DNA from 4 places in the Kitasatospora sp. NPDC022785 genome. Region 1 is predicted to be linked to each of the others. Evidence: riboswitches for the same ligand, from Rfam matches in the RefSeq annotation. Region 1 holds a riboswitch; each other region holds the start of a gene.

Region 1 (2,191 bases):
CGTGTGGCCCTGCTACCCCCCGGTAGTTCACCTGGTTGCCCCACGGAAGGCGACCAGATGCGGACGAAGGGGGTCGAATCCGGCCCCCTTCGTCGAATCACCGTGAAGACGGGGCCGCTCAGCCGAGGTTGAGCACCTGGCCGGGCAGGATCAGGTTCGGGTCGGAGCCGACGGTGCCGCGGTTGCCGTCGTACAGCGACTCCCAGCCGCCGGAGACGCCCTGGGTAGCGGCGATGCCGGCCAGCGTGTCGCCGGACTGGACGGTGTAGCCGTGGCCGGCGTACTGCTGGGCGGCCGGGGCACTAGGCGCGACCGGGGCGCTCTGGGCGACCGGCGTGCTCTGGGCGGCACGGGTGTCCTGGCTCGCGGCCTGACCGGCGTACTGCTGGTAGACGCTCGGGTGGCTGGTCCAGTACCAGCCGCCGTTGTTCTGGTACCAGTACACCTTCGCCTCGGCGTCCCAGCCGGCCTGGCCGGAGAAGCCCGGGGCCTGGGTCTCCTGCTGCGCGTACGGCTGGGTCTGCTGCTGGGCGTGCGACTGGGCGGCGGGCTTCTGGGCGGGCTTCGGCTGCGCGGGCTTCGACTGGGCCGGCTTCGGAGCGGCGGGCGCGGCATCGGTGGAGGTGTCGACCGAGGCCGGTGCACCGCCCTTGCTCAGGCCGGCCTTCTGCGAGCAGACCGGCCAGGCACCCGGGCCCTGCGAGGCGAGCACCTTCTCGGCGACCGAGATCTGCTGGGCCTTGCTGGCCTGGTGGGCCTGCGGCGCGTACGAGGTGCCGCCGTACGCCTTCCACGTGCTGGAGGTGAACTGCAGACCGCCGTAGAAGCCGTTGCCCGTGTTGATGCTCCAGTTGCCGCCGCTCTCGCACTGGGCCACGGAGTCCCAGGTCGAGGCGGGGGCAGCCGCGGCGCCGGTGGCGGTGAGGATCGGCATCGCGAGTCCGACGCCGGCCACACCTGCGACGGCGATGGCCTTCTCGGCCTGGGTACGACGACGGTGACGGCCAGTTCCAACGAACAGCATGAAGAGGTCCCTCTCCGCACGCCTGCGAGGTGAGCTGTCGGGTTCGGACCGGGAGGTGGCCCGGCCGCGTCGCACGGACTTTCTGCCCGCGCGAGCGGCTTCACCCCAAGCCGTGGAGGACGGCAACAAACCTGGTTCCCCCGCCCCTGCCCAGGGTCTGGTCGGTTTCCCGTGACACGGCGGGCAGGATTCGGCGTCCCGCGCACGAGGTCCGCAGCTGCGAACTCCACGGAGGGTAGACAGATCCTCTTACCAATCACAAGCTCATATCGCCGATATCACACAGAAATTACGGTGCGTGATCGATCGTCCACCAACGGAGGCGATATGTCCGGGTTGATGATGGTTCAACCCCCCTGTCGCGGCGTGTCGGAGACGTCTCGTCAGAGTGTCGGATCCTCAGGCCGTGACACTCACGGACCTGACGGCAGGTCCGCGGAGGGTTTGTCAGCTTGCGACGGGCTTCTTCTCCGGACTGAATTCGACCGGAAGCTCACGGAGGCCACGCATGATCAGGCCGCCCCGCCAGCGCAGATTCTCCGGGCTTTCGGCCAGCCGCAGATCGGGCAATCGGGTGAGCAGGGTGGCCAGCGCCGCCCGGCCCTCCAGCCGGGCCAGCGGGGCCCCGATGCAGTAGTGGATGCCGTGCCCGAAGCCCAGGTGCGGGTTGTCCGTCCGGGCCAGGTCGAGGGTGTTCTCGTCGGCGAACCGCGCCGGGTCGCGGTCCGCCGCCGCGAGCACCACCAGCACCGGGTCGCCGACCGGGATCTCCACCCCGCCGATGGTCAGCGGGCTGGTCGCGAACCGCCAGGTGGCCAGCTCCACCGGCCCGTCGTAGCGCAGGAGTTCCTCGATCCCGGTCTCCAGCAGGGCGCTCTCGCCGCGGGCGACGGAGTCCTGCAACAGCGCCCGCTGCTCCGGGTTGCGCAGCAGCGCGTAGGTGCCGTTGCCGATCAGGTTGACGGTGGTCTCGAAGCCGGCGAAGAGGAGGATGAAGGCCATTGCCGCGGCCTCGTTCTCGGTGAGGTGCTCGCCGTGGTCGCTGGCCCTGATCAGACCCGAGATCAGGTCGTCGCCGAGGTCGGCCCGCTTGCGGTGGATCAGCTCCGCCAGGTACGCGCGAATCCGCTTGACCGCCCGCCCCACACCGCCGCGCTGGCCCCCTCC
Region 2 (2,191 bases), on a different contig from region 1:
CGACCAGCTCCGCAAGCAGGCCGACCAGCTCCAGGACCAGGTGGCACGCGGCCAGGACCAGATGACCCAGCTTCAGGGCGGGCTGGCCGCGGTGGCCGGCGAGCAGTACCGCACCGGTGGCATCGACCCGTCCGTGCAGCTGATGCTCTCCTCCGACCCGTCCGGCTACCTGGACAAGGCCTCCAGCGTGCAGCAGGCCAGCTCCAGCCAGGCCGACGCGCTCAAGGGCCTCCAGGACCAGCAGCGCCGGCTGGACCAGCAGAAGACCGAGGCCGCCGCGATCCTCGCCTCGCTGGACACCACGACCAAGGACCTGAACCAGTCCAAGGCCGAGGTCAACAAGAAGCTGAAGGAGGCCCAGGACCTGCTGAACTCGCTGAGTGCGGCGGACCGGGCCGCGCTGAAGGCCGCCCAGCAGCAGGACGACCGGGCCTCGCGCGGTAGCGAGCGTGCCGACCTCGGCAGCCTGCCGCAGGCCTCCGGTCTCGCCGGGGCGGCCGTCTCCAACGCGATGAGCAAGCAGGGCTCGCCGTACATCTGGGGCGCCACCGGCCCGAGCACCTTCGACTGCTCCGGCCTGATGGTCTGGGCGTACGGGAAGGCCGGCGTCTCGCTGCCGCGCACCTCGCAGGCACAGGGCAACGTCGGCACCCGGGTGCCCTCGCTCGCCGAGGCCCAGCCGGGCGACCTGATCATCTACCGCGACGACCGCAGCCACGTCGCGATGTACATCGGCAACGGCATGGTGGTGCACGCGCCGCACACCGGCGATGTGGTGAAGGTGATGAAGGCCGACGCGATGAAGATCAACACCATCCGCCGGGTCTGACGGACCGACACGCCCAGGGGCCGGGATCCGGCCCTGTGATCCGCGCCACCTCCGAGCGGGGGTGGCGTCGGTGTTCCCGGCCGTATGTGAGAAATGATCAGCTCCGCGTACGGCGCCCGTCACACCCGGTCATATTCACAAATGAACTTGGGTATTCTTCCGTCTTTTTTCTGACAAGGATTTGAACGGATCACGGTTCTGTTACTAGGGTCGTGCCTCGAACCACCGCACAGTCGATCACCCAGCCTGGGTGGCGGCGGGGGTTTACCGCCGAGTTCGTGAAGCAGCGGGACGGGTCGCAGACCGGTCCGACGGGGAGCCCAGCAGTCGGGGGCGCTGTGGAGCGGAGCCGGGGAACCAATGTTCCTCCGGGGTGAATCGGCGCCAGGTCGGCCGCTGGAACGGCCGGTGAGGCGTCGTAGGGCACGCTTCCGGCCCGAACCCGTCAGCTCACCCGGTAGGCGGGCGTTGGAAGAAGGAGTCCGCCTTCGTGGCGTCCCATCGTCGTCCCAAGCCTGCCGGCCGCGCCCGGGTCTCGATCCTGACCGGTGTCGCCGCCGCTGCCGTCGCCCTCTCCGCGCAGTCCGGCGCCCACGCCGACCCGACGCCGACCAAGGACCAGGTCAAGGAGCAGGTCGACCAGCTCAACGAGCAGGCCGAGCAGGCGACCGAGAAGTACAACGGTGCCCAGGCCAAGCAGCAGGAGCTGCAGAAGCAGGTCGGCGAGCTCCAGGACCAGGTGGCCCGTCAGCAGGCCTCGGTGACCGAGGCCCAGGGCGGCCTCGCCGAGATCGCCGGCGAGCAGTACCGCAACGGCGGCATATCGTCGACCGTCCAGCTGATGCTCTCGTCCAGCCCGGACAACTTCCTGAACCAGGCCGGTGCGCTGACCCAGGCCAGCAGCACCCAGTCCGGTGCGCTGAAGGACCTCCAGGAGCAGCAGCGCAAGCTCGACCAGGACCGCAACGAGGCCCAGGCCAAGCTCGGCGAGCTGGAGACCACCACCCAGCAGCTGAAGGCCTCCAAGGAGGAGGTCCAGGGCAAGCTGGCCAAGGCCCAGGACCTGCTCAACACGCTGACCGAGCAGGAGCGCCAGGCGCTGCGCGCGGCCGAGGAGAAGGCCGCCGCCGAGGCGAAGGCCAAGGCGGACGCCGCCAAGGCCGAGGCGAAGGCCAAGGCCGACGCCGACCGCGCCTCCCGCGACAACAGCCGCACCGACCTCGGTGCGTCGTCCTCGGCGCCGGCCGCCGCCAAGCCCGCCGCGCCGGCCGCCAACGGCTCGCGCGCCGCCGCCGCGATCGCCGCCGCCGAGAGCAAGCTCGGTTCGCCGTACGTCTACGGCGCCACCGGCCCGAGCTCCTT
Region 3 (2,191 bases), on a different contig from region 1:
CAGACGGTGCGGCGTCTCAGGCGGTGCGGTGCCTCAGGGGATGCGATGCCTCAGGGGGTGATGCCGCGCTGCTCGAACCAGGTCTCCGGGTCGACCGGGGCGCCGCCGCCGGGGCGCACCTCCAGGTGCAGGTGCGGGCCGGTGACGTTTCCGGTGGCGCCGACCTTGCCGAGCTGCTGGCCGGGGACGACCTTGCCGGAGCCCTTGATGATCGAGGAGAGGTGGCAGTACCAGATCTCGGTGCCGTCGGGCAGCGTCTCGACGATCCGGTAGCCGTAGGAGCCGGCCCAGCCGGCCGAGGTGATGGTGCCCTGGCCGACCGCGTAGACGGGGGTGCCGGTGTCCGCGGCGAAGTCCAGGCCGGTGTGCAGGTGGGCCCAGTACGAGGCGCTCTGGCCGTAGTGGGCGGAGAGGTTGTAGTCGCGCACCGGCAGGTTGATGGCGGCGAGCTTGGCCTTCTCGGCCTCCTCGGCGGCCCGCTTGGCCTCCTGCTGCTGCGCGGCACGCTTGGCCTCGGCCTCCTTGGCGGCCTCGAGCCGGGCGGTCTCCTCGGCGGCGGTGCGCTGGCTGTCGGCCTGCTGCTGGATCCGGGCGGCGAGCGCGAGGCCGGGGTCGGCGGCGAGGGTGACCGGGGTCTCGTCGGGGGCCTCGACGGCGGGCGCGGCGGCCGGGGTCGCGGAGGCGAAGCCGGTGGCGCCCAGGGTGGCGGCGACGGCGGTGACGCCGAGCAGTGGCGCGGTCCCGCGGGTCTGACGCGGCATCCGGTGCCGGTTGGCCTCGGCGGTCTGCGGGGCGGCCTCGTCGGAGGGCCCGCCGTACTCGCCGGGGTGGGCGGGCGGCCACGGGTGGTCGAGCAGCTGGGTGCCGGCGGGGGAGCCGGGCAGGTGTGCCGGAGAGTGCGTCGACGCCACGGAGGCGCGCTCCTTTCCTTCCTTCGCGCCTACCGGGTTAGCTGACGGGTTCGGAGCAGGAAGGTCTCCTACGGCTGGGCCTGGGCCCGGCCGATTCACCCCAAGGAACGTGGTTCCCCGGCTCCCTGACCTGCCCGGAGGCCGGTCGGTGGGATTAGGCGACGGCGCACGGTGCCGTCTGGGTACGGCGTTGCGGACCGCGCTGCGTTATCAAACGTTAATCCTAGGAGCCCCTGATTCCAAGCCATCCGTTCGGGGCAGCAGGACACGGTCCGGACACTACGTGACCTGATGGGTGTTTTGGGGGGTTTGACGACAACTGACACTACCGAACGTGATTGGACGTCAACGAACGACCCCCCATCTGAGTACTTCTACTCATGTGCGGCCCGGTCGGACGCGGCCATCCTGGCGCCATGAACGCACCGATGCAGTCACGCACCACGGCCGCGTACTACGTCCAGGCCGTGCTCTCCTTCGCACTCTCCGGCACCACCCTCGCGGTCGGGATCGCCTACCTCCCGGTGGGCGGCTGGACCCGGGCCTTCCTCGGGATCGGCCTGCTCTACACCGTCACCTCCTCGTTCACCCTGGCCAAGGTGATCCGCGACAAGCAGGAGACCAACGAGATCGTCACCCGGGTGGACCAGGCCCGGCTGGAGAAGCTGCTGGCCGAGCACGACCCGTTCAAGGTGGAGGGGGTCTGACGCCCCGCGGCCGCCCGCCCCTCGGGCAAAGCCCCGTCGGCCACTTGACGGCTAAGGCTATTAGCCTTAGCTTTATGGCTATCGGCACACCAGCCGATGACAGTCCCGGCGGACCGAGGAGGCCCCCATGTCCGGCACCACCGCCCCCACCACCCAGTACCTCGACGTTCCCGGCGGCCGGCTCGCCTACGACGACACCGAGCAGGGCGACGGCGCCCCCGTCGTCCTGCTCCCCGGGATGCTCGACAGCCGGGCCGCCTACCGCCACCTGCGCCCGCTGCTGGTCGCCGCCGGCCACCGGGTGATCACGATGGACCTGCGCGGCTTCGGCGAGTCTTCGATCGCCTGGGGGGACTACTCGCCGGCCGCGATCGCCACCGACGTCCTCGCCCTGCTCGACCACCTCGGCATCGAGCGCGCCGTCCTCGCCGGCAACTCGTACACCGGCGCCACCGTGGTCAAGGCCGCCGGGGACGCGCCCGAGCGGGTCGCCGGGATCGTGCTGCTGGACGCCTTCGTCGAGAACCTGCCGCCGAACGCCCTGCAGCGCGCGACGTTCGCCGTGATGGGCAC
Region 4 (2,191 bases), on a different contig from region 1:
GAGGGCCAGCGCGGCCAGCGCCGCGCCGAGCACGTCGAACCGGCCGGTCGCGCTCTCGTCCCGGCTCTCCGGCACGTGCCGGGACGCCACGGCCACGACCACCACGGCCAGCGGGATGTTCAGCAGGAAGATCCACCGCCAGCCGGGGCCGTCCACCAGCCAGCCGCCGAGGAAGGGGCCGACCGCGGCCGACACCCCGCCCAGGCCCGACCAGAGGCCGACCGCCGTCGAGCGGTCGTCCGGGTGGTAGACGGCCTGAAGCATCGCCAGCGAGCCGGGCGTGAGCAGTGCCCCGCCGATGCCCTGGACCGCGCGGGCGGCGATCAGCACCTCGATGGTGGGTGCGGCGGCGCAGGCCGCCGAGGCGACGGCGAACCAGATGACGCCGAGCAGGAAGACCCGGCGCCGGCCGTAGCGGTCCCCGAGCGCGCCGCCGAGCAGGATCAGCCCGGCCAGGGTGAGCAGATAGGCGTTCAGAGTCCACTGCAGCGCGGCGAGCGGGGCCCCGAGATCGGTGCCGATCCGGGGCAGGGCGACGTTCACGACCGTGCCGTCGAGCATCGCCATGCTGGAGCCGAGCACCGTCGCCAGTAGTACCCAGCGGCCCTGCGCGGTGCCCAGGCGCAGAGTGCCGGCCTCGGAGTTGGTCACGGCCCGATCGTCCGCCCCGGGGGGCCGACGTGACAAGGGTCACCGGGGGTGTGTCGGTGAATGGCTTTCCGTAGGTGATCGCATGCGGACGGACACCGAAATCGGCGGAGCGTCGTGGATCAGTGGCTCGCGGTGAATCGATTGTGCACGTACTGTGCAGCCGATCATTCGGAGTGTCACCGTCATTCCGGCTTTTGTTGCCCGTTCAAGAGATCGACATTGCTTCACCCGATCGGATGGGCTTTAGTTCAGCGACCGCCCGGCGTTGGCCCGGGTGGCCACCGGGTGGAACGCCTAGTCCTGCCGCTGCCTGGTGGTACGAACTGAACTCTGTACGGCAGGAGCGGGGGACCCAAAGGTAAGTCGCCGGACCGGAATTCACGGTCCGGCTTGGGGTGAAGCCGCGCATGCGGCCGGGCAACTCCAGCCCGAACCCGACAGCTCACCTCGCAGGCGTCGGAGAGGAAATTCCCCATGCCCGCACAGGCTCGTCGTATCGCCCTGCCCCGCGCCGCCCGCATCGGTATCGCCACCGCCGTCACCGGCGCCGCGTTCGCCCTTCCGCTGGTGACCACCATCAGCGCCCAGGCCCACACCGCCCCGGCCGCGAAGCCCGCGCAGACCAGCACCTGGACCGGCGCCACCAGCGTCGACGCCGCCCCGGCCGCCGCCGCTCCGGCCGCCGCTCCGGCCGCCGCCGAGGCCGCCAAGCCGGCCGCCGCCCCGGTCGAGGAGAGCTACAAGGTCGTCGGCGGGGACACCCTGTCGAAGATCGCCAACGCCAAGCACGTCGACGGTGGCTGGCAGGCGCTGTACGACCACAACCGCTCGGTCGTCGGCTCCAACCCGAACCTGATCTTCCCGGGCCAGAAGCTCGCGCTCGCCGCCAAGGCCGTCGCCGCTCCGGCCGCCGCCGAGGCCGCCAAGCCGGCCGCCCCCGCCAAGCCCGCCTCGCAGGACTCGGCGAAGCCGGCCACCCACGCCGCCGCCCCGAAGCCGGTCCAGGCCGCCAAGCCCGCGCAGGCCCCGGCCGTCAAGCCGGCGCCCGCCGCCGCCAAGCCGGCCGCCCCGGCCACCACCCCGGCCCCGGCCGCGGTGGCCAGCACCTCCGGCTACGTCGCCCCCGTCGCCAACCCGAAGCTCGGCACCGCCTACGGCGTGGCCGGCTCGATGTGGGCCTCCGGCCACCACACCGGTGCCGACTTCGTCGCCTCCACCGGCACCCCGCTGCGCGCCATCGCGGCCGGCACCGTGGTGAAGGCCGGCAACGGCGGCGCCTACGGCAACGAGGTCGAGATCAAGCTCGCCGACGGCAAGTACGCCCAGTACGCGCACCTGTCCTCGATCGGCGTGAAGATCGGTCAGACCGTCACCGCCGGCCAGCAGATCGGTCTCTCCGGTGCGACCGGCAACGTGACCGGCCCGCACCTGCACTTCGAGATCCGCACCGGCTCGGAGTACGGCTCGGACATCGACCCGATCGCCTACCTGCGGGCGCACGGCGTCTCCATCTGACCTTCGGGCAGAGACCACCGCAGGG

Evidence for each region. Region 1 has a riboswitch for cyclic di-AMP ahead of ACZ3YO_RS27800 (LysM peptidoglycan-binding domain-containing protein). Riboswitches for the same ligand answer to the same signal wherever they lie in the genome.
Region 2: linked by a shared signal. The riboswitch ahead of ACZ3YO_RS01175 (C40 family peptidase) and the one ahead of ACZ3YO_RS27800 (LysM peptidoglycan-binding domain-containing protein) in region 1 are both predicted to bind cyclic di-AMP.
Region 3: linked by a shared signal. The riboswitch ahead of ACZ3YO_RS35795 (M23 family metallopeptidase) and the one ahead of ACZ3YO_RS27800 (LysM peptidoglycan-binding domain-containing protein) in region 1 are both predicted to bind cyclic di-AMP.
Region 4: linked by a shared signal. The riboswitch ahead of ACZ3YO_RS20080 (M23 family metallopeptidase) and the one ahead of ACZ3YO_RS27800 (LysM peptidoglycan-binding domain-containing protein) in region 1 are both predicted to bind cyclic di-AMP.

The regions. Positions count from the first base shown of each region.
Region 1 covers NZ_JBVHHB010000021.1:8,315-10,505, forward strand. The annotation lists gene ACZ3YO_RS27800 (LysM peptidoglycan-binding domain-containing protein) at 119-1,024, opposite strand; cyclic di-AMP (ydaO/yuaA leader) riboswitch at 1,030-1,197, opposite strand; gene ACZ3YO_RS27805 (cytochrome P450 family protein) at 1,472-2,191, opposite strand, start outside.
Region 2 covers NZ_JBVHHB010000001.1:272,478-274,668, forward strand. The annotation lists gene ACZ3YO_RS01170 (C40 family peptidase) at 1-829, shown strand, start outside; cyclic di-AMP (ydaO/yuaA leader) riboswitch at 1,154-1,309, shown strand; gene ACZ3YO_RS01175 (C40 family peptidase) at 1,320-2,191, shown strand, end outside.
Region 3 covers NZ_JBVHHB010000034.1:70,049-72,239, reverse strand. The annotation lists gene ACZ3YO_RS35795 (M23 family metallopeptidase) at 51-911, opposite strand; cyclic di-AMP (ydaO/yuaA leader) riboswitch at 924-1,082, opposite strand; gene ACZ3YO_RS35790 (YiaA/YiaB family inner membrane protein) at 1,328-1,618, shown strand; gene ACZ3YO_RS35785 (alpha/beta fold hydrolase) at 1,746-2,191, shown strand, end outside.
Region 4 covers NZ_JBVHHB010000011.1:204,890-207,080, reverse strand. The annotation lists gene ACZ3YO_RS20085 (MFS transporter) at 1-651, opposite strand, end outside; cyclic di-AMP (ydaO/yuaA leader) riboswitch at 963-1,122, shown strand; gene ACZ3YO_RS20080 (M23 family metallopeptidase) at 1,126-2,166, shown strand.